DNA from 2 places in the Microbacterium pygmaeum genome. Region 2 is predicted to be linked to the other one. Evidence: predicted binding sites of a transcription regulator. Region 2 holds the regulator's gene; the other holds the start of a gene.
The links. The regulator HspR, encoded in region 2, represses chaperone genes until heat shock. The targets are predictions, from matches to a motif close to AAGTTGAGTCNNNNNGACTCAACTT.

Region 1 (11,742 bases), 1.3 Mb from region 2:
TCCTCGACGAGATCACGGTGCCCGCGGCATCCCATCCGCTCGTCTTCGTCTGCGGACCGACGCCCTTCGTGGAGGCGGTCTCGCGCTGGCTGATCGGGGCAGGTCATCACCCGGGCGATGTCCGCACGGAGAGATTCGGAGGTTCGTGAGGTGTCATCAGGAACAGCTCGACTTGACGGGAACGTGCTCGCGGGTGCACTCAGCGACGCACTCGGCTGGGATCCGACGAACAGCGACGCACGCTGCCGGCACTGCGGCACGCACGGGGCGCTGGCGCTGGCGGTGGTGTACGCGTCGGGTATGGGAATGGTCGCGCGCTGCACGTCCTGCGATGCCGTTCTCGCGACGGTCGTCGAGGGCGACGACGGGCGGATCTGGTTCGGGATGCCGGGGATCAGCGCACTCGAAGTACCCGGCGCGTCGCGCTGACCATCACGGACGCTCCCTGTCCGCGATGGTGACTATCGTGCGGGAGAGGGCGGCATCCGGGTGTGTGAATCGGATCTCAGCAATGCCGCCGAACGCGGAAGGAACGCATCATGGACTGGAAGATCGAGCTCATCCTCGTGCCGGTGACGGACGTGGATCGTGCCAAGGAGTTCTACGAGCGGATCGGCTTCCACGCCGATCACGACCAGGTTCCGTTCGACGGGCTGCGCTTCGTGCAGATGACGCCTCCCGGCTCGGCCTGCTCGATCGCCTTCGGCACCGGACTCGGCATAGATCTCGAGCCGGGGCGGCAGAACACGATCCAGGTCGTCGTGCCGGACGCCGATGAGGCACTGGCCCAGCTGCGCGCGGCGGGCGCAGAGGCTTCCGGCGTCGATGAGCAGGCGTGGGGCCGGTTCGTCACCTTCGACGACCCCGACGGCAACAGCTGGACCCTGCAGGAGCTGCCGAAGCGGGACTGATGCCGATCGCGGCTGCGCTCAGTCCCGCCCGCCGGGCGGACCGACGACGAGAAGCACCGTGAACACTCCGGCCACCGCGACTCCGAGAAGCACCGCGAGCAGCCACGGTCGTCGCAGGAGCACGCGCATCGCTCGATCGTGCCAGGCGCGATCGCGCGGATCGGCGGTCTCCTCGATCCGCCAGGCACCGGCCAGCCGTCCGGTGCGGTGCAGCCACAGTTCGGTCGGGATGGTCGCATACGGGATGACCGCGCTGACGACCGCGACGGTCGTGGGCCACGCGCTCCATCGCTGATTCTTCGCCACCAGGACGGCCGTCGCGCCGTAGGCGAGGAAGACGAAGCCGTGGATGCCGCCGCCGACCGTGACCGCAATGGCGAGGCCCGTCGTGGCCCGCACGACGAGTCCCGTGATCAGCAGCGTCCATGACACCACTTCGGCGATCGCGAGAACTCGGAACAGATTCAGGGGCGTGCGCAACAACGGATCTCCTCAGTCGAGTCGGCGGGCGGGACGGAGGCTTCCAGCCTATGCGGCCGCTCTAGGCTGGCTGACGTGCGCGAGTTCGTCGGAGGGATGGGGCTGCTGCTGGGCGGGTTCGGCTACTGGCGACGCCGACCCGGCCTGATGGCGCTGGGGCTCATCCCCGCGGCGATCGTCGGGATCCTGCTGCTCGCGGGGCTCATCTCGCTCGCCGTCTGGCTGCCTGGGATCACGGTGGCCGTCACGCCGTTCGCCGAGGGCTGGCCGGGGCTGTGGGCCACGGTGATCCGCGTGACCATCGGCACGGCGATGGTCGGCGCCGCACTCGTGCTGGTGGCCGTCTCGTTCACCGCGCTGACGCTGATCCTCGGCGAGCCGTTCTACGAGCGGATCTGGCGATCGGTCGAGCGCGACCTGGGTGACGCGCAGCCGGATGCCGACTACGGGTTCTGGCGGTCGGTGCTTGACGGCATCGGGCTGTTCCTTCGCGGCGTCGGGATCGCGCTGCTTGCGGCGCTGATCGGCCTGATCCCCGCGGTGGGCGGAGTGCTCGCCACCATCGTCGGCGTCACGCTCACTGGGTGGCTGCTGGCCGACGAGCTCTCCTCGCGGGCGCTGAGCGCGCGCGGATTGGACCATGCCGCACGCCGCCGCCTGATGCGGGCGCACCGGGCTCGCGTCCTGGGATTCGGCGTCGCGACGCAGCTCTGCTTCCTGGTTCCCCTCGGGGCGGTCGCGACGATGCCCGCCGCCGTCGCGGGATCCACGGCTCTCGCACGATCGCTGCTCGCCCCGGCTTCCGCCCCGACAGACTGAGGGATCTCCGTGCATGCACGGAGATCCCTCAGTTCAGGCCGCGGCAGCGAGCTCCGAGATCGCGGTCACGACCAGGGCGCCGGCCGAGGCATCCGCCCGCACCGCGCCGCCGTCGCTGAGCTGCCCGCTCACGAACAGTTCGGCGATGCGGTCGTCGACCTCGCGCTGGATCACCCGGCGCAGCGGCCGCGCGCCGTACTCGGGCTCGTACCCGTGCTCGACCAGCCAATCCACGGCCGCGTCGGTGAGCTCGAGCGAGACCTCACGGCGGGAGAGGCGCTGCTCGGTCGCGCCGATCAGCAGGCGCACGATCTCGCGCAGCTGCGGCTTGTCGAGCTTGCGGAACAGGACGACCTCGTCGATGCGGTTCAGGAACTCCGGACGCATCGCCTCACGAAGCCGACCCATCACGCGCACGCGCAGGTCGTCCTCACTGCCGAAGCCCGTGGCTCCACCGCCGTCGGCGATGAAGCCGATCGCGCCGGAGCGCGACGCGAGTAACTCGCTGCCGATGTTCGAGGTCATGACGATCACCGTGTTGCGGAAATCGACCGTCCGGCCCTGACCGTCGGTGAGGCGACCGTCGTCGAGTACCTGCAGCAGCAGGTTGAACACGTCGGGGTGGGCCTTCTCGATCTCATCGAACAGCACGATGGAGTACGGGTTGCGGCGCACCCGCTCGGTGAGCTGTCCGGCCTCGTCGTAGCCGACGTATCCCGGAGGGGCACCGACCAGCCGCGACACCGTGTGCCGCTCGCCGAACTCGCTCATGTCGAAGCGGATTACGGCACCCTCGTCATCGAACAGGCTGGAGGCCAGGGCCTTGGCCAGCTCGGTCTTGCCGACACCGGTCGGACCGAGGAACAGGAACGAGCCGACGGGACGGTGGGCATCGCCCATGCCGGTGCGGTTGCGGCGCACGGCCTTGGCGACCGCCGTCACCGCGTCGTCCTGGCCGATCACACGACCGTGGAGTTCGTCTTCCAGGGTCGCGAGGCGCTCGCGCTCGGATTCGGTGAGGCGCTTGACCGGGATGCCGGTGGACCGACTGATCACCGCTGCGATCTCGGGCTCACCCACCACGGCCTCCTCGGTTCCGGTCGTCGCGCGAGCCGACGCGGTCGCCGTCTCGAGCTTGCCCTGGACGTCGGCGATCGCATCCCGGATGCGAGATGCCTCCTCGTAGTGCTCGGCCGAGACGGCGGCGTTCTTGTCCGCCTCGAGCTCGGCGAGCCGCGCGATCAATCCCGACACGTCGACCTTCAGGCCGAGCTGCAGGCGCAGCCGGGCGCCGGCCTGGTCGATCAGGTCGATCGCCTTGTCGGGCAGGACGCGGTCGGGCAGATACCGGTCGCTGAGCTCGACGGCGGCGCGGAGGGCGTCGTCCGTGAAGCGCACGGCGTGGTGCTCCTCGTAGGCGGGGCGGAGGCCCCGCAGGATCAGGACGGCGTCCTCGATGCTCGGCTCTCCCACCCGAACCGGCTGGAACCGCCGCTCGAGGGCCGGATCCTTCTCGATGACCCGGTACTCCTTGAGCGTGGTCGCGCCGACGAGGTGCAGTTCGCCGCGCGCCAGCCTCGGCTTGAGGATGTTGCCGGCGTCCATCGCACCGTCTCCGCCGCCACCGGCGCCGACGACGGTGTGCACCTCGTCGATGAAGAGGATCAGCTCACCCGAGAGGGTCGAGATCTCGTCCATCGTCTTGGTCAGCCGTTCTTCGAAGTCGCCGCGGTAGCGGGTGCCGGCCAGCATGGCGGGCAGGTCGAGCGCGATGACGCGCTTGTCGCGCAGCTGCTCGGGAACCGCACCTGCGACGATGGCCTGCGCCAGGCCCTCGACGATCGCGGTCTTTCCGACGCCGGCCTCGCCGACGAGCACGGGGTTGTTCTTCGTGCGGCGGCTGAGGATCTCGACGGTCTGCTCGATCTCGTCCTCGCGGCCGATGACCGGGTCGAGCCTGCCGTTGCGGGCGCGCTCGGTCAGGTCGGTGCCGAAGCGGTCGAGCATCGGGGTCTCTGATGCCGCGGCATCCTGCCCCTGCTCGGTCGAAGGCGTTCCGCTCGGCGTCACGGTCTCGCGGGCGCCCTGCACGAGAGCGTCGGCGGTCACGCCGGCCTGGGCGAGGATCTGGCCCGCCGGGGCGTCCTGTCCGAGGACGAGCGCGAAGAAGAGGTGCTCCGGGTCGACGTAGGTCGAGCCCGCTGAGCGCGCCACCTGGAAGGCGTGGAACAGCGCGCGCTGGACCGACGGTGTGATGACGGCGCCCTCCACGTTCGCGGGGTCGGATGCCTGGGGCAGGCGCTGCTCGACGGCGCGGGCGATCGCCTGCGGGTCGGCGCCGATGCGCTCGACCGCGTCCTTTGCTGGAGCCTCGGCCACGAGCACACGCAGCACGTGCAGTGCATCGAGTTCGTGCTGGCCGCGCTCCAGCGCGAACGCGCCGGCCGCCTGCAGGAACTCCTGCGTGCGGCGGCTGAGGAAGCGCGTCAGATCGATCGAACGGGATGCGCGGGCGCGCTCACCGTCGATGTAGCGGGCGAGGAAGTCGTCGAACGCGCTGGCGCCGTTCTCGGCGTCTTCGGGGGTGAAGTCTCCGGGCATGTGTCTGAATCTCTCCTGATCAAACTTGAGTTCACGTCACTCAAGGTTAGGAGTTGAGTGAACCTGTATCAAGTTCAACGGGAACAGCCCAGGTGTATTCCCAGGTCGATCAGCCCACAGCAGAGCGGGCATGCCCCGGCCCCGATAGCATCGCGGCATGACCGAGCTGAGCGACTTCATCGATCCCGCCGCCGCGCCGAGCGGGAACGGATGCCTCGAGTGCGACGAATCAGGCAGCTGGTGGGTTCACCTGCGGCGCTGCGCACTCTGCGGCCACGTCGGATGCTGCGATGACTCGCTGAACAAGCACGGCACCGCGCACTTCCACGCGTCCGGCCACCGCTTGATGCAGAGCTTCGAACCCGGTGAGGACTGGTACTGGGACTTCGTCGAGGAGCGGATGCTGCGCGGCCCCCGTCTCGCAGCGCCCGACGCGCATCCCGCCGATCAGTCCGTCCCCGGACCGGCGGATCGCCTGCCCGCCGACTGGGAGGATCTGCTCTCGCGATAGCGGGTCAGGACTCCGGGGCGTCGAGGAAGCCGAGGACGACGTCGCGGACGAGGTCGGTCCGGGCGATTCCGAAGAAGTGCGACGTGCCGGGGAACACGGCCAGCTGCGAGGCGGGCACGCCGTCGAAGTCGCCGTTGACGTCTCCGCCGCGCAGGCGCAGGAATTCCACGGCATGCTCCAGCGAGACCATGTCAGCGTCGCCGACCGTGATGAGGGTCGGCGCCTGGATACCGGTGATCTCCTCCGGCGTGCGGTCCGGGAACCCACCCGCGTAGGACGCGCCGAGCTTGTCGAGCAGCCCCTGGAGGTGGTCGAGGTCGGGGTGCGGCGACTTCGCGAGGTAGGCCGACTCCATCGGCGAGCCGGCGATCATGTCCACCGTCATCGCGCCGACGGCCGCTGCGTTCTCGGAACCGCGCATGCCCGACGCGGCGAAGGTCGTCGACGAGACGATGAGCCGCCGGACGCGTTCCGGGTGCTCGATCGCGAGTTCGAGGGCGACCGCTCCCCCGATGCTGAATCCGAAGACGTCAGCCCGCTCGATGCCGAGGAAGTCGAGGACGCCGAGCACGTCGCCGGCGAAGGCTGCCGCACCGAACGGGCGGTCGATGTCGTTCGTGCGGCCGTGGCCCTGGAAATCGATGGCGACCACTCGGCGCTCGGCGGACAGATCGGCGATCAGCGAGCCGAACTGCTGGTCGATGTCGAACAGTCCGCCGTGCAGGAGGACGAGCGGTGTCCCGCCCTCGCCGTGCACTTCGTAGTAGAGGCGGAGCGCATCGAACTCGACGTAACCGGTCGACGTGGACGTGGTCACAGGAGTGTCATCCGTCATGCCTCCACCGTGTCAGAACGGTGTCCGGAATGCACGCCTGAGGCCTGACTTCCTCGGCTTCCCGGGCCGTCTGGGGAACGACGGAAACCGAGGACAGCCAGGAGCATCCGCGACGCAGACAATCGCGGTAGACGCCGATACGCCAGATCAGGGTCTGGGATCAAAGCATCTCGGTCCGATGACCACGATACCGTGTGGGCGCTCTCCGCGACAGACTGTCGTGAAACACCCGACGGGTGATTCGTCGGGACGCTAGAAGTCCCAGTCCGCGTCTTCGGTGGCCTCGGCCTTGCCGATGACGTACGACGAGCCGGACCCGCTGAAGAAGTCGTGGTTCTCATCGGCGTTCGGTGAGAGGGCGGACAGGATCGCGGGGTTCACGTTCGTGGTCGTCTCGGGGAACATCGCCTCGTACCCCAGGTTCATAAGCGCCTTGTTGGCGTTGTAGTGCAGGAACTTCTTGACGTCCTCCGTCAGCCCGACGCCGTCGTAGAGGTCCTGCGTGTACTGCACTTCGTTGTCGTAGAGCTCGTACAGCAGCGAGAACGTGTAGTCCTTGATGTCGTCGCGCTCGGCCTGGCTGACCCGCTCGAGACCCTTCTGGAACTTGTATCCGATGTAGTACCCGTGCACGGCCTCGTCGCGGATGATGAGGCGGATGAGGTCTGCAGTGTTCGTGAGCTTGGCATGCGAGGACCAGTACATCGGCAGGTAGAAGCCCGAGTAGAACAGGAAGCTCTCCAGCAGCGTGGAGGCGACCTTGCGCTTGAGGGGGTTGTCGCCCTGGTAGTACTCCATGACGATCTGCGCCTTCTTCTGAAGGTTCGGGTTCTCCACGGACCAGCGGAACGCCTCGTCGATCTCCTTCGTCGAGGCGAGCGTCGAGAAGATCGACGAATAGCTCTTGGCGTGCACCGACTCCATGAACGCGATGTTCGTGTAGACGGCCTCCTCGTGCGGAGTGATCGCATCCGGGATCAGTGAGACGGCTCCGACGGTCGCCTGCACCGTGTCGAGCAGCGTGAGCCCCGTGAACACGCGCATCGTCAGCAGCTGCTCCTCGGGCGTGAGCGTGTTCCACGACTGGATGTCGTTGGACAGCGGGATCTTCTCGGGCAGCCAGAAGTTGTTGACCAGCCGGTTCCACACGTCGACGTCCTTATCGTCCTCGATGCGGTTCCAGTTGATCGCCTGCACCTGCGTGAGCAGCTTGAGCTTGTCGGGGGTCATTTCTTCTCTTTCGGTCCCTGAGCCTGTCGGAGGGTGATCACAGCATGCACGAGACGCACTCGGTCATGTCGGTGCCCTCGAGGGCCATCTGCCGCAGGCGGATGTAGTAGATCGTCTTGATGCCCTTGCGCCATGCGTAGATCTGCGCCTTGTTGATGTCGCGCGTGGTGGCGGTGTCCTTGAAGAACAGCGTCAGCGACAGGCCCTGATCCACGTGCTGCGTGGCCGCGGCGTACGTGTCGATGACCTTCTCGTAGCCGATCTCGTACGCGTCCTGGTAGTACTCCAGGTTTTCGTTCGTCATGAACGCGGCCGGGTAGTAGACGCGACCGAGCTTGCCTTCCTTGCGGATCTCGATCTTCGAGGCGATCGGGTGGATCGAGCTCGTCGAGTTGTTGATGTAGGAGATCGAGCCGGTCGGGGGCACCGCCTGCAGGTTCTGGTTGTAGATGCCGTGCTCCTGGATGGTGGCGCGAAGCGCCGACCAGTCCGCCTGCGTCGGGATGTGCTTGCCGGCGAAGAGCTCCTTCACCTTCTCGGTCTCGGGGACCCAGGCGCGGTCGATGTACTTGTCGAAGAACGCGCCGCTCGCGTAGGTGGAGTCCTCGAACCCGTCGAAGGCGTGGCCCTTCTCGATCGCGAGGTTGTTCGAGGCGCGCAGCGCGTGGAACAGCACCGTGTAGAAGTAGATGTTCGTGAAGTCCAGGCCCTCTTCTGAGCCGTAGAAGACATGCTCGCGGGCGAGGTAGCCGTGCAGGTTCATCTGCCCCAGGCCGATCGCGTGCGAGCGGTCGTTGCCGTCCTCGATCGAGCGCACCGAGGTGATGTGGCTCTGCTCGCTCACGGCGCTCAGTGCACGGATCGCCGTCTCCACCGTCTTGCCGAGGTCATCCGCATCCATCGACAGCGCGATGTTCATCGAACCGAGGTTGCAGGAGATGTCCTTGCCGATCTGGTCGTAGGAGAGGTCCTCGTTGTACGTGGTCGGCGTGTTCACCTGCAGGATCTCGCTGCACAGGTTCGACATGTTGATGCGGCCCTTGATGGGGTTCGCCGCGTTCACCGTGTCCTCGAACATGATGTAGGGGTAGCCCGACTCGAACTGGATCTCGGCGAGGGTCTGGAAGAACTCGCGGGCGTTGATCTTGGTCTTCTTGATGCGCGCGTCATCGACCATCTCGCGGTACTTCTCGGTCACGGAGATGTCGCCGAACGGGACGCCGTAGACCTTCTCGACGTCGTACGGCGAGAACAGGTACATGTCCTCGCCGTTCTTGGCGAGCTCGAACGTGATGTCGGGGACGACCACACCGAGGGAGAGCGTCTTGATGCGGATCTTCTCGTCGGCGTTCTCGCGCTTGGTGTCGAGGAATCGCATGATGTCCGGGTGATGCGCGTTGAGGTATACCGCACCCGCTCCCTGGCGCGCACCCAGCTGGTTCGCGTAGCTGAAGCTGTCTTCGAGGAGCTTCATGACCGGGATGATCCCGCTGGACTGGTTCTCGATCTGCTTGATCGGCGCACCGGCCTCGCGGATGTTGGAGAGCAGGAGCGCGACGCCACCGCCGCGCTTGGACAGCTGCAGGGAGGAGTTGATGCCGCGCGAGATCGACTCCATGTTGTCCTCGATGCGCAGCAGGAAGCACGAGACGAGCTCGCCGCGCTGGGCCTTGCCCGAGTTGAGGAAGGTGGGCGTGGCCGGCTGGAAGCGGCCGGAGATGATCTCGTCCACCAGGTCGGTGGCGAGCTTCTCGTCGCCGTCGGCCAGTCCCAGTGCGGTCATCACGACGCGGTCCTCGAAGCGCTCGAGGTACCGCTTGCCGTCGAAGGTCTTCAGCGTGTAGCTCGTGTAGTACTTGAAGGCGCCGAGGAAGGTCTCGAACCGGAACTTCTTCGAGTACGCGAAGTCGTTGAGGCGCTGGATGAAGTCGAACGAGTACTTCTCGAGCACGGTCGGCTCGTAGTACTCCTTCTCGACGAGGTAGTCGAGGCGCTCCTTGAGCGAGTGGAAGAACACCGTGTTCTGGTTGACGTGCTGCAGGAAGTACTCACGGGCCGCGCGCTTGTCGGCGTCGAACTGGATCTTCCCGTTCGCGTCGTACAGATTGAGCATCGCGTTGAGGGCGTGGTAATCCATGCCCTCGAAGCGCACCTCGTTCTTGAATGCCAGCTCGGTCACTGCAGCTTCCACCATCGTTCCAATCCTTCGTTGACGCGTTCGACGTCTTCGGGCGTGCCGAAAAGTTCGAGCCGATACAAGTGCGGCACGGAGCACTTGCGGCTGATGATCTCGCCGGCGATACCGAAGTGTTCGCCGAAATTCGTGTTCCCCGCGGAGATGACTCCGCGGATCTGTTGCCGATTGCGCTCATCATTGAGGAATCGGATGACCTGCTTGGGTACGGCTCCCCGCTCCTCCCCTCGGCCCTGTCCGCCGCCGTAGGTGGGGGTGACGAGGACGAACGGCTCGTTCACGACCAGCGGCTGGTCGGATGGATGCAGGGGGATTCGCGTAGCGCGGAGTCCGAGCTTCTCGACGAACCGCGCGGTGTTGCCGGACACGCTCGAGAAGTAGACGATCAGCGGCGCAGCGCGGCCGGTTCCTTCGGTCGCGCTGCGCTGACGCACGGCGACCGAAGCAGCCATCGTCAGGCCAGGCGGCTGGCGAGCTCGTCGATCTTGTCGGGACGGAAGCCCGACCAGTGGTCCTCATCGGTGATGACGACCGGCGCCTGCAGGTAGCCGAGCGCCTTGACCTGCTCGAGCGCCGCCGGGTCCTGCGAGAGGTCCAGCACGTCGTATTCGATGCCCTTGGAATCCAGCGCGCGGTAGGTTGCCGTGCACTGCACGCACGCGGGCTTTGTGTAGACGGTGATCGCCATGGTGACCCGTTTCTCCCTCAATCAGTCTGTGTTTCCGGTAGCACCCCCACCGGGGAGTCCAATACTACATATGGGTACCGACATTCGATAGCACCACAAGGGCTAGTAGTTACATCTGTGTAGTTTTCCACCGCCCTCCCCAGATACAACACAGGTTGTCCACCGATTCATCCACAGGCGGCGGGTGGATTCGCGAACCTGAAAAATCCCTGAATCACGCTGGAATCGGATGCCGCGCCCCGGCGTTCGCGGCAGCCCTCCACACCTTGGACGCTAGGGATCCCCACCGACATCGGATTCGCCTGTGGAATGCGCGACGGGCGTGTCGCGGCGTGTCGCGCGCGGCAACCCGGAGGGCTAGCGTGGACGGGTGGCGGGCTACCGGGATCTTCTGCGCACGCCCGGCGTGGGGCGCATCATGGCCGCGCAGCTGACCGCCCGATTCCCGAACGGGATGATGAGCCTGGCCATCCTGCTGCACATCGAGCACGTCACCGGCTCATACGGCGCTGCGGGCCTGGTGCTGGCGGCGACGTCGGTCGGTCAGGCCGTCGCCGGTCCGGTCACAAGCCGCTGGATGGGCCGCTGGGGCATGCGCCGGGTCCTCACGCTCACCCTGGTGGTCTGCGCGCTGGCGGTCACGGCGATCGCGCTGGCGCAGCTCGCCGTCCCGGCGTACATGGCCCTCGGAGTGATCGCCGGGCTGTCGACGCCGCCCGTCCAGTCGGCGGTGCGCACGATCTACCCGAAGATGGTCAACTCCCGCCAGCTCACCCCGCTGTTCTCCCTGGATGCCTCGCTGCAGGAGATCATCTGGATCGTCGCTCCGGTGGTCATCACCCTCGTCGCGACGCAGGTCGGCACGGTGCAGGCGCTGCTGCTGATCGTGGTGATCCTGGTCGGCGGCGGCTCGTGGTTCATCCTCTCCCCCGAGCTCGGCCGCGTCCGCATCCCGCGCAGCCGCCGGAGCCTGGGCAAAGTGCTCACCAAGCCCCCGGTGCTCCTGGCCACCGTGGTCGGATTCCTCCTGATCGGCGCATGCTCGGCGGTCGAGGCCGGCGTCGTGGCCACCTTCGATCACGGCGGGCTCGAAGCCGGCCTGGTCCTGGCCGTCTTCTCGATCGGGAGCCTGACCGGCGGACTGAGCTTCGGCCACATCCCCATCGGACGCTGGGCGATGGCCCGCCGTCTGGCCATCGTGGCAGTGGGGCTGAGTCTCACGATGTTCTCGCTGAACATCTTCTGGCTCGGCGGCACGCTGTTCCTCGCCGGCATCGGCATTGCCCCCGCCCTGGCCGTCGTGTTCGCGATGACCTCCGCGAGCGTGAAGTTCAGCGACACTGCGGAGGCCTACGGCTGGGTCGGCACCGGTCAGCTGATCGGCGCGGCGGCGGGCTCGGCGACCGCCGGCTTCCTCATCGACGGCGTGGGTGCGCAGGGCGCGTACTGGGCGGCCACCGCCTTCGCCGTCGC
Region 2 (11,742 bases):
GACGTCTCCGGACAGGATGTTGAGGATCATCCAGTCGCGGCGGCTCGTGCCGGTGCCGTCGAAGGCGGTCGCGAACTCCTGCGAAAGGAGCGCGTCGACCGTGCGCAGCCAGAAGCCGAGCGGCTTCGGGTCGGAGGTGGGCGGGTTTTCTGCGTGTGTGTTGTCTTCGGTGGTCATTGTGAATCCTTTCGGGGCGGTGCCGCGGTATCAGATCGCGGGGCCGCCGATTCTTCCATGTCGTTTTGCATGTACATGTAGTGTGACATATGAATGTGAATCATGTCAAGTCGCATGTAAATTCGAGATATGGCCGACACTCCGAACGACCCGACCGACGCGATTGCCGCCGCACTGGCGAGGCTGCGCGGACGCCGGATGCCGCGGCCGCCGTGGGCCGATGGCGTGATGCCCGAGGGTGCAGCGGGACCCTGGGGACGCGGCCCGCACGGCATGCACGGGCACGGCGGCCGGCCCGATCACGGCGGCCACTCGCGCGACCCGGGAGACGCGTCGCGCGGTCGCGGTGGCCCGCCGCCGTGGCTCGCCGGCGCGCGCCTCGGCGGCCCCGCGCGGCTCCGGCTGCTGGAGGCTCTGGCCGCGGCATCCCACCCGCTCAGCGTGGGAGAGATCGCCGAGGCCGTCGGCGTCGACCAGCCGCGGGCGTCACGCCTCGTCCAGCAGGGCGTCGAGACGGGACTCGTCCGTCGCGAAGCCGATCCGGACGACGCGCGGCGCACGCGCGTCGCACTCACCGACGCCGGGCGGAGCATCGTCCGCGGATTCCGTGGCGAGCGTCGCGACGCGATCGACACCGCGCTGAGCACCTTCACCGACCAGGAGCGCGCCGACCTGGCGCGGCTGCTCACCAAGCTCGCCGACGCCTGGCCCCGCTGAGCCGGACGGCCCCGCTGGGCCGGCGGGCCCGCTGGGCCGACCCCGCTGGGCCGGCGACCCGCACGCGCGCGCCTGTTTCCTGTCCGCGCGGCGTCGTTCTGTGCCGCGCGAACAGGAATGTGCCGCGCGACAGCGCGAAGCGCCCGGGGCGCGCGCGACAGCGCGAAGCGCGCGCGCCAGACCGCCCGCGGTGCAGGGCCGGGTGGCAGCACAGCAGCATGAGGCGCAGCTGCTCGTCGCCGACCTCCGGATGTTCCACGATCGGCACCTCCTCAGGCGCTCCGGGTTCACGGACGAGTTCGGGTGCCGCGGCGGTGAGGCGACGAGCGGATGCCGCAGCCCGCCGCAGCCGGTCGATGGCACGGTTGCGGGCCACCGTGTAGAGCCATCCGGCCGGGTTGGCGGGGATCCCTTCGGCGCCCCACGTCTCCACCGCCTGGACGAGCGCGTCCTGCACGCTCTCATCGGCCAAGTCGAGGTCGCCGAACCGCGCCGCGAGGATGGCGAGCAGGTGCCCGCCGTCCTCGCGAGCGAGGCTGGTGATGGCGGCCGAGACGGCCGGGTCGGTGCGCAGAGCCGTCGGGTCCGTCAGGAGACGAGGCGCGGTGCGCCGGTCTCATCCGGGCGCATCGCGATGGGTCGCACCTCGACGGACCCCGCCGGGATCGGCAGTTCGGTGGCCAGGGCGAGCGCCTCGTCGAGATCCGCGGCACGGACGACGTAGAACCCGGCGAGCTGCTCCTTGGTCTCGGCGAACGGTCCGTCGATGATCGCCGGTTCGGCGCCGTACGCACGACGCACGGTGGTGGCGGTGGCGCTGGGCTGCAGACTGCCACCGCTGATGAACACGCCCCGCTCGAACAGTCCGCGTGTGTAGGCCGTCCAGGCGCCCATCGCCTCCTCGAGACCGGGTTCGCCCGGACCGGGTGCGGGGTTCGACTCGTCAGCCCCGATGATCAGCATGTACTCCATGATTTCCCCCTCTGATTGCCGAACAGTCCGATGATGACAGCCACGACGACCGGAACCGTCAGGTCGTGGCCGATGCGCATCGGACTGCGTTCGGACGGGGACGCTCCCCGTCTCTCGCAGTCATGACGCAGCGGGATCGTCGGATCGACAGCATCCGCAGGAAATTCTTGGAATCAGATCCGCTGGTGCTTGGGCAGCTTCACGACCAGCAGCAGACCGAGGCCGATCGCCAGGATGATCGTAATCCCGAGGATGCCGAAGTAGGTCGCCCCGAACCATCCGATGAACAGCGCCCACAGCAATGGGGAGAGGAAGCTCATCGCCCGTCCGGTGGTGGCATAGAGCCCGAACACCTCGCCCTGCATGGTGTGGGGCGTCACGCGGGCCAGGAGCGAGCGACTGGATGCCTGAGCCGGGCCGACTGCGGCCGACAGGACGATCCCGCCGATCCAGAAGACGGTCTTGCCGCCCTCGTGGAAGAAGAAGACGAACAGCGCCGAGACGATCAGGATCGACAGAGCCGCGATGATCACGGCCCGCGCGCCGAAGCGGTCATCGAGCCGGCCCGCGGCGATCGTCGAGATCCCGGCGACCAGGTTCAGCGCGATCCCGAAGATGATCACCTCGTTCGGGGTGAACCCGAAGGCGGCCGCGGCCAGCACGCCGCCGAACGCGAAGACGCCGGCGAGCCCGTCGCGGTAGACGGCGCTGGAGATCAGGAACCAGAACGTCGACCGGTGATTGCGGTACAGCGAGACGATGTCCCCCACCAGCACCACGTAGCTCTCGAAGAAGCCGACCTTTGGGCGGTCGAGCCGCGCGGCGGCCTCGGGCACATTGAGGACGAAGGGCAGGGCGAACACGATCGTCCAGACCGCGGCGCCGACCGCGATCAGGCGGTACGCGAGTCCGCCCGAGACGTCCAGGCCGAACCACTCGAACTGATTCAGGAGGACGACGATGACCAGCGCGAGAATGCCCCCGATGTAGCCGAGGCCCCAGCCGAGTCCACTCACGCGCCCGATCGTCTTCGGCGTCGAGACCTGCACGAGCATGGCGTTGTAGTTGACGCCGGCGATCTCGGAGGCCACCGACCCGAGGGCGACGATCGCCGCGCCGACCCAGAAGAACGCCGGTTCGGCGTAGACGAAGAACAGCCCGAACTGCAGCAGCGCCAGCACGACGGTCCCGCCGATGACCCACTTCTTCTTGTTGCCCTGCGCGTCGGCGCGCTGGCCGAGCACGGGAGCCAGCAGCAGGATCAGGATGCCGGCGGCGAACGCCACCCACCCGTACCAGCTCGCCAGATCGGCAAGACCGCGGCAGTACCCGGTGGCGGCGTCGACGGCGTTGGAGCACTCGATCGTGCCGTCCGCGTTCTGCGCGGCGACGCCGGCCGGCAGGAAGCTGTCCGAGACGAGGTAGAGCGAGACGAAGACGAAGGTCAGGATGACGGAGTTGAAGGGCTGCGTCGCCCAGTCCCAGAACGCCCACGACACGACCTGTTTGCGGGGGACCGGTGTCGCATCGACCTCATCGGTGCGCAGGGCCGCGGTGTTCAGCAGCGGCTCCGCAGGTGGCTGCGAGGCGTCGGGTTCGCTCATGCCGTAACGCTAGGTCCGTTGGGTGAACGAGAAGTGGCGCCGCGCCACTCGCGTTCGAGGATCGCGTAGATCCCGGTGTCGCTCCACTCGTCCTTCAGCCACATGTGCTCGACGAAGTGCGCCTCGTGACGCATCCCGAGCCGAAGGCACATCGCCACGGACGCGTCGTTGCGCGGATCGAGCTCCGCGTACACCCGGTGCAGGCCGATCTCGTCGAACGCGACATCGAGCAGCAGCCGCGCAGCCTCGGTCGCGTACCCCTTTCCGACGGCGGACGGATGCAGGATCCAGCCGATCTCGGCGGTGCGATCCTCGACACTCTGCAGGTGGAAGTACATGGTGCCGACGAACCGGCCGTCCTCGTCACGGATGGCGGGCTGGACGAAGTCGTCGGGCTTGTCCAGACGCCCGGCTCCGGCATCCCGGGCGAGCACCTCCGCCACCTTCTCGCGCGAGCGCGGCTCGTAGAGCAGGAACCGGCACACCTCGGGGTCGGACTGCATCTCGTAGAGCGGCTCGAAGTCGTCCTCGCACAGCAGGTCGAGCGTCACGCGCTCGCCGTGCAGCGGCCGGAAGTCCCAGGGCAGTGCCATGAAGCCATGATGGCCCGCCGGATAGGCTCACGGGCAGAACCTGCGGAAGAGGGCCGATGAGCGAAGCGGATGCTGCGACCGGGGTCCCGCGCGGCCGAACCGCGCGACGCGCTGCGCGCATGAAGGACCTCGGCGCGAACGCCGATTCGGTCGTGTTGTATTTCAAGGAGCGCATCTACGCGACCTTCACCGGCCTCGCGATCGTCCTGGTGGCCACGGTGAGCGATCATCCCACCCCGGCCCATTCGGCGCTTCTGCTCGTGCTGGGCGTACTGGGCATCACGGCAGCTCGTCGTGCTGGGCCTGCTCGTGGTGCTGCTGCAGACGCTCGCCCACAGCGAAGAGAAACCTGAGCCAGTTCATATCAAGTTCATTTGACATGCTCACCGCGCCTTCGATAGGGTTGAGTCATCTCGGCTCAACCTCGGTTGATCCGACCCACACACTTTCAACAAAGGAGAAGCAATGCCACGTGCTGTTGGAATCGACCTCGGTACCACCAACTCCGTCGTCAGCGTCCTGGAGGGCGGCGAGCCCAAGGTCATCGCGAACGCCGAGGGTTTCCGCACGACTCCGTCGGTCGTCGCCTACACGAAGGACGGCGAGGTGCTCGTCGGCGAGACCGCGAAGCGCCAGGCCGTCACCAACGTCGACCGCACCGTCTCTTCGGTCAAGCGCCACATGGGCACGGACTGGAAGTTCGACGTCGACGGCAAGAAGTACACGCCGCAGGAGATCTCGGCGCGCATCCTCGCCAAGCTCAAGCGCGACGCCGAGGAGTACCTGGGCGACTCGGTGACGGATGCCGTCATCACCGTCCCCGCGTACTTCAATGACGCCGAGCGCCACGCGACGAAGGAAGCCGGCGAGATCGCGGGCCTGAACGTCCTGCGCATCATCAACGAGCCCACCGCTGCTGCGCTGGCCTACGGCCTGGACCGCGGCAAGGAGGACGAGCTCATCCTCGTCTTCGACCTCGGTGGTGGAACGTTCGACGTCTCGCTGCTGGAGGTGGGCAAGGACGACGACTTCTCGACGATCCAGGTGCGCTCCACTGCCGGCGACAACCGCCTCGGCGGTGACGACTGGGACCAGCGACTCGTCGACTACTTCATCAAGCAGTTCAAGGACACCACCGGCGTCGACGTGTCGGGTGACAAGATCGCCCTGCAGCGCCTCAAGGAGGCTGCGGAGCAGGCGAAGAAGGAACTCAGCTCCTCGATGTCCACCAGCGTGAACCTGCCCTACCTGTCGCTCACCGACAGCGGCCCGGTCTCGCTCTCCGAGACGATCACGCGCGCCAAGTTCGAGGACCTCACCAAGGATCTGCTGGATCGCACCAAGAAGCCGTTCGAGGACGTCATCCGCGAAGCCGGCATCAAGGTCAGCGACATCGACCACGTCGTGCTCGTGGGTGGTTCCACCCGCATGCCCGCCGTCGCCGAGCTGGTCAAGCAGGAGGCCGGCAAGGAGGCCAATAAGGGCGTCAACCCGGATGAGGTCGTCGCCGTCGGCGCCGCCCTCCAGGCCGGCGTCCTCAAGGGCGAGCGCAAGGACGTGCTCCTGATCGACGTCACCCCCCTGAGCCTCGGCATCGAGACCAAGGGCGGCATCATGACGAAGCTCATCGAGCGCAACACCGCCATCCCCACCAAGCGCAGCGAGACCTTCACGACCGCCGACGACAACCAGCCGTCGGTCGCGATCCAGGTCTTCCAGGGCGAGCGCGACTTCACGCGCGACAACAAGCCGCTCGGCACCTTCGAGCTCACCGGCATCGCCCCGGCTCCCCGCGGCATCCCGCAGGTGGAGGTCACCTTCGACATCGACGCGAACGGCATCGTGAACGTCTCCGCGAAGGACAAGGGCACCGGCAAGGAGCAGTCGATGACCATCACCGGCGGCTCGTCGCTGCCCAAGGAGGACATCGAGCGCATGGTCCGTGAGGCCGAGGAGAACGCGGCCGAGGACAAGAAGCGCCGTGAGTCCGCCGAGGTGCGCAACCAGGCCGAGACGCTCGCGTACTCGATCGACAAGCTCATCAAGGAGAACGACGACAAGCTCCCCGAGGACGTCAAGACCTCGGTCCAGGCCGACGTCGACGCGCTCAAGACGGCGCTGGCCGGCGAGGACGACGACGCGGTCAAGACCGCGTTCGACGCGCTCAACGCCAGCCAGGGCAAGCTCGGCGAGGCCATCTACGCCTCGTCGCAGGCTGCCGGCGACGCTCCGACGGGCGCGGGGACCGATCCCGACGCGACCGACCCGGGCAACGGACAGGCGCCGAACCCCGAAGAGGACGTCATCGACGCCGAGGTCGTCGACGACGAAGACGACAAGAAGTAGGACAGACACATGTCGAAGAAGGACCACGACGAGCCGTACGGCTACGACGGGCCCGACGCACCGGAGCCGGCGGAGGAATCCGCCGGCTCCGGCGCGGCCGCCGACGCGCTGACGGTCGATGACATCCTGGGTTCGCCCCAGAACGCCGACGCCGCGGCCGAAGACGCCGTGCTTGCCGACCTCGAGTCGACGCTGCTGCTGGACCTCAAGCGCCTGCAGGCGGAGTACGCCAACTACCGCCGCCGCACCGAGGACCAGCGCGAGCGCGAGATCGAGCGCGCCAAGGGCGAGGCCGCCAAGGGCCTGGTTCCCGTGCTCGACGACCTCGACCGCGCCGAGAAGCACGGCGACCTCGAAGACGGCACGCCGTTTTCGGCGATCGCCGTCAAGGTGCGCGCCGTCGCCGAGAAGCTCGGGGTCACCTCCTACGGATCCGCCGGCGAGGTGTTCGATCCGCAGCAGCACGAGGCGATCTTCCAGGCGCCCACACCCGGCGTCACCGAGCCGACGATCCTCGAGGTCGTCGAAGTCGGCTACCGCCTGGGATCCGTCGAACTGCGGCCCGCGAAGGTCGTCGTCGCCGTGCCGGCCGACTAGCCAGAGGAGCACGTATGGCCAGCCAGGACTGGTTCGACAAGGATTTCTACAAAGTCCTCGGTGTCAGCAAGGACATCCCGGACGCGGATCTGAAGAAGACCTACCGCAAGCTCGCTCGGAAGTACCACCCCGACTCCAACCAGGGTGACACCGCCGCCGAGGCGAAGTTCAAGGAGATCAGCGAGGCCTACTCGGTGCTCTCGGACACCGAGCAGCGCAAGGAGTACGACCAGATCCGCGCCATGGGCGCCGGTGGCGCGCGCTTCACGGCGCCCGGTCAGAGCTCGGGCGGCTTCGAGGACGTCTTCAGCGCCTTCGGGCAGGGCCGCGGTGGTCGCCAGCAGACCCCGCAGGACTTCGAAGACATCTTCAGCATGTTCAACCAGCAGCAGGGCGGCTTCGGCTCCGGCCGGTTCGGGCAGTCCACCGGCGGCTTCCGCGGCTACGGGGGTCCGCAGCGCGGCGCCGACGTGACCGCGCGGACGACGATCGACTTCATCACTGCGACAAAGGGCGAGACGATCACCCTGCAGGGCGAGGACGGCAATCCGTTCAAGGTGAAGATCCCGGCGGGCGTCTCGGACGGGCAGAAGATCCGGCTGCGAGGCCGCGGCCGACCGTCTCCGGACGGCGGCGAGTCGGGCGACATCGTCGTGCAGGTCGCCGTGCGCAAGCACCCGGTCTTCGTCCGAGACGGACTCAACCTGCGCGTCACGGTGCCTGTCACCTTCACAGAGGCCGCGCTGGGCGCCACCATCGAGGTGCCGACGCTCGGCGGCGACCCGGTCAAGCTCCGCGTCGCCCCCGGCACCCCGTCGGGCCGCGTGCTCCGGGTGAAAGGCCGCGGCGTCGAGACGTCCAAGGGTACCGGTGATCTCCTCGCGGAGGTCCAGGTCGCTGTTCCGTCCCATCTGGACGAGGAGGCCCGCGAGGCCCTCGAGCGGTTCCACGAGCTGGAGCCGAAGGAGAATCCGCGCGCCGACCTGATGTCGAAGGCGCGCGGCTGATCATGCCGGACGACGAGATCGATGAGGATGCCCCGATCTTCGCGATCGCGGTGGCGGCCGAGCTGACCGGGATGCACCCGCAGACGCTGCGGCAGTACGACCGGCTCGGCCTCGTCGTGCCGGCGCGCACGCAGGGCGGATCCCGCAGGTACTCGACGCGTCACGTCGAGCAGCTGAGGGAGGTCGCGCGCCTGTCTGCCGACGGGATGAGCCTTCCCGCGATCGCGCGGATCATCGAACTCGAGGACCGCCTGCGAGAGCTGCACGTCCGCGTCCGCGACCTGGAGACGCGGATGCGCACCGAGCTCGAGAGCCGGCCGGGCGCCCGGGTCTTCGCCGCGGGTGCGACCGGATCGGTCGTGACGCTGCGCTCGGGCAGGCGGGTGCGCCGCTCCACCGACATCGTCGTGTGGCGGCCGCGTCAGCAGCTGGAATCGGGCGAGAAGGACAGCGGGTCGGAAAGAGACTGACCGGATCGCGTTCTAGAGTGCAGACGTGAGCACTCCGAACCCCGCACCCGAGCCCGACCCGGCTCGAGGCGAGACGGCGCGCAGCGAGCGCTGGCGGCAGGCGACGTACTGGCCGCTGGCCGTCGCCGCCGGTGTGTTCCTGATCACCTACACCGCCCATGTGATCGGCGACGTGCGGGGCGTCTGGGCCACCGTCACCTCGCTGACGATCGCGATCATCTGGGTGATGTTCATCGTCGACTATCTGGTGCGCTTCGCCCTGTCGCATCCGCGCGGCCTGTGGTTCCGCACGCACAAGGCCGACCTGGTCACCGCGGTCATCCCCGCCCTGCGCCCGGTGCGCCTGCTCGACGCGTTCACGCGACTGGCCTCCTTCACGAAGACGGCGGGCAACAGCATCCGGGCACGCCTGCTCATCTACGGCGTCGGGTCGGCGCTGCTGCTCATCTGGTACGTCGCGCTGCTGGAACTGCAGTTCGAGCGCCACGCGCCGGGCGCCGACATCGACTCGTTCGGGGACGCCGTCTGGTGGGCGTTCTGCACCGTCACCACGGTCGGCTACGGCGACTTCGTCCCGGTGACGATCCCCGGTCGCGTCGCCGCGGTCGCCCTCATGGTCGGCGGCGTCGTCCTGGTCGGTCTGGTCGTCGCGACGATCTCGTCGTGGGTCGTGGAACGCGCCTCGCGCGGCCACGACGACGCGCAGCCGGCGAGCCGGGCCGACATCCAGCGACTGACCGCCGCCCTGCGTACGGCCGAAGAGCGCGTGGAAGCCGAACGCAAGGCGGCGGGGGCGTGAAGAAGCCGCCCGCACCTCCCGTTCCGTCCGCCGCACCTGCCCTCTCGCCGACGCTGCGCGTCCTGATCGGGCTCGCCGCCGCAGTGATCGCGCTGGCTGGGCTCTCACTCGGCCGGGAGCTGGTGGGCCCGCTGGCGCTCGCCGCGGTGATCGTGATCATCTGTCATCCGGTGCGGCATCCGCTCGAGCGGCGCGGCTGGCCGCGGTGGCTCGCCACGACGACCGTGATCGTCGTCGCGTACCTGATCCTCGGCTTCCTTGCACTCCTGCTGTTCTTCGCCGGCACGCAGTTCGTCCGTCTCGTCGCCGACTATGCGGACGAGCTGCAGGGGACCGCGCAGGCCGTGGTGGCATGGCTCGGGTCGGTCGGTCTGGACGACCAGGCGGCGGATGCCGCGGCATCCGTCCTCCAGCCCTCCACGATCGCCGGCTTCGCCGCTTCCCTCGGCGGCACCGTGCTGACTGTGCTCACCGCCTTCTTCTTCGTGCTCGCCTACGTGATCTTCATGGCGGCGGACGGGTCGCGCTACGCGCGCGCCGAGTCGTCCTTCGGCGCGGCGGCGCGCACGTCGATCCGACGGGTCCAGAGCTTCAACACCGGCGTCCGCCGCTACTACATCGTCAACGCGAGCTTCGGCGCAGTCGTGGCGATCATCGACGGACTCGCGCTCTGGGCGCTCGGCGTTCCCGCGCCCGCGGTGTGGGCGATCCTGGCCTTCGTGACCAACTTCATCCCCAACATCGGCTTCGTGATCGGCCTCATCCCGCCGGCCCTGCTGGCCCTGGTGGTCGGCGGGTGGCCGCTCATGCTGGCCGTCATCGCGATCTACTGCGTGGTCAACGTCACGCTGCAGGTGCTCGTACAGCCCAAGTTCGTCAGCGACGCCGTGAGCCTGAGCCTCACGCTGAGCTTCTTCTCGGTGATCTTCTGGACGTTCATCATCGGACCCCTGGGCGCGATCCTGTCCATTCCACTGACGCTCCTGGTGCGCGCGCTCGTGCTCGAGGGCGATCCCGACGCGCGGTGGCTGCGCTGGCTGTCCGGTGACACGGTGTCGGCGCGCGACGGCTGAGCCTCAGGCGGTGCCGTTCGCGCGGTCGCGCCACTGCAGGAGCGGAACGATCTCGGACAGGTCGTAGTCCGGGCCGTCCAGGGCCGGGATCAGCAGGCGCACGCCCTGCGCGTACAGCCGGTCCGGTCCGTCGGGCTCCAGCAGCGGCCCGAAGCGCCGGATGCTGAACCCGCTGGACAGTTCGATCTCTGCGGGATCGCGGTCCTCCTGCGCGCACCAGTCGTGCAGGACGCCGATCTTGCGGGGCAGATCCTCGAGCGTCGCGAACGTGTGCCAGATGTCTGCGTGCTGCGCGACCAGGCGCAGGGTCTTGCGCTCGCCCTGCCCGCCGATGAGGATCGGGATCTTCCGGGTGGGGGCGGGGTTGAGCTCGTCCCAGCGTGCCCGGATCCGGGGCAGGTCGGCCGCCAGCGCGTCCAGTCGGCTCCCCACGGTTCCGAACGGATACCCGTACCCGTCGTAGTCGCGCTCGGCCCAGCCCGATCCGGTGCCGAAGATGAGGCGTCCCGTCCCGGCCGCTCCGGCGCTGATGTGGTCGACGGTACGGGCCATGTCGGCCTGCAGGTCCGGGTTGCGGTACGAGTTGCAGTTCACGAGCGGGCCGAACTCGACCCGTTCGGTGATCTCGGCCATCGCCGCCAGCACCGTCCACGCCTCGAAATGCGGCGCGTCCAGCGGCTCACTGAGCGGGTAGAAGTGGTCCCAGTTGAAGATCGCGTCGACGCCGAGATCCTCTGCGCGCAGGACGGCGTCCCGCAGCTGCGGAAACGTCGCATGCTGTGGTGCCAGCTGCACGCCGATGCGGACGGGACGGGATGCTGCGGGGTGGGCGATCTGCTCGGTCACCCGGACAACGCTAGCGTTCGGCGAGAGACGACCACCCCGAGCCCGCCGTTTGACCCGATCGGCCCCCTCCCCGAGCCGGGAGGGGGCCGATCGGGTCAAGTACCGGGCTCAGCCGAGCAGCTTGGCCTTTGCGGCCGCGAACTCCTCGTCCGACAGGATCCCGGACGCGTGCAGCTGACCGAGCTGGGTCAGCTGCGCCATCAGATCCGGCGGGGCAGCGGCAGGTGCCGCCGGCGCGGTGGGCTGCGCGTTCGCGACGGCCTGTGCGGCCGCAGCATCCATCGCCGCCTGCTGCTGCTGCGCCTCGTACGCCTGCGCCTCCGCAGCCTGGTTGGCCTTGTTCGCCTGGTGCGACGCGACGCCGCCGGCGACCGCGGTTGCGGTACCCGCGACCACGGCGGTGCGTGCGGCCAACCCGAGCAGTCCCGGGCGTCCCATTCTTCGCAACATCTCGATTCCTTTCAGCCGACGTGCTCGGACAAGAACGCATTGACGATCGGGGCGGGGATGCCCTCGCGGGCGAGGACGGCCCCGCCCGCGT

Region 1: the regulator HspR is predicted to act here: its motif matches at 4,834-4,858, upstream of BLT19_RS09105 (ATP-dependent Clp protease ATP-binding subunit).

What each region holds. Positions count from the first base shown of each region.
Region 1 covers NZ_LT629692.1:1,927,098-1,938,839, reverse strand. The annotation lists gene BLT19_RS09130 (FAD-binding oxidoreductase) at 1-149, shown strand, start outside; gene BLT19_RS09125 (DUF6510 family protein) at 151-429, shown strand; gene BLT19_RS09120 (GNAT family N-acetyltransferase) at 540-911, shown strand; gene BLT19_RS09115 (DUF3817 domain-containing protein) at 930-1,394, opposite strand; gene BLT19_RS09110 (EI24 domain-containing protein) at 1,467-2,210, shown strand; gene BLT19_RS09105 (ATP-dependent Clp protease ATP-binding subunit) at 2,244-4,811, opposite strand; gene BLT19_RS09100 (UBP-type zinc finger domain-containing protein) at 4,969-5,322, shown strand; gene BLT19_RS09095 (alpha/beta fold hydrolase) at 5,327-6,157, opposite strand; gene nrdF (class 1b ribonucleoside-diphosphate reductase subunit beta) at 6,410-7,387, opposite strand; gene nrdE (class 1b ribonucleoside-diphosphate reductase subunit alpha) at 7,425-9,581, opposite strand; gene nrdI (class Ib ribonucleoside-diphosphate reductase assembly flavoprotein NrdI) at 9,563-10,033, opposite strand; gene nrdH (glutaredoxin-like protein NrdH) at 10,036-10,269, opposite strand; gene BLT19_RS09070 (MFS transporter) at 10,640-11,742, shown strand, end outside.
Region 2 covers NZ_LT629692.1:611,095-622,836, forward strand. The annotation lists gene BLT19_RS02800 (MarR family winged helix-turn-helix transcriptional regulator) at 1-177, opposite strand, end outside; gene BLT19_RS02805 (MarR family winged helix-turn-helix transcriptional regulator) at 307-894, shown strand; gene BLT19_RS02810 (sigma factor) at 863-1,486, opposite strand; gene BLT19_RS02815 (YciI family protein) at 1,483-1,866, opposite strand; gene BLT19_RS02820 (MFS transporter) at 2,040-3,470, opposite strand; gene BLT19_RS02825 (GNAT family N-acetyltransferase) at 3,467-4,063, opposite strand; gene BLT19_RS02830 (hypothetical protein) at 4,183-4,416, shown strand; gene dnaK (molecular chaperone DnaK) at 4,529-6,409, shown strand; gene BLT19_RS02840 (nucleotide exchange factor GrpE) at 6,419-7,006, shown strand; gene BLT19_RS02845 (DnaJ C-terminal domain-containing protein) at 7,021-8,013, shown strand; gene BLT19_RS02850 (heat shock protein transcriptional repressor HspR) at 8,016-8,483, shown strand; gene BLT19_RS02855 (potassium channel family protein) at 8,509-9,282, shown strand; gene BLT19_RS02860 (AI-2E family transporter) at 9,279-10,355, shown strand; gene BLT19_RS02865 (LLM class F420-dependent oxidoreductase) at 10,359-11,201, opposite strand; gene BLT19_RS02870 (SHOCT domain-containing protein) at 11,310-11,639, opposite strand; gene BLT19_RS02875 (DUF6325 family protein) at 11,663-11,742, opposite strand, start outside.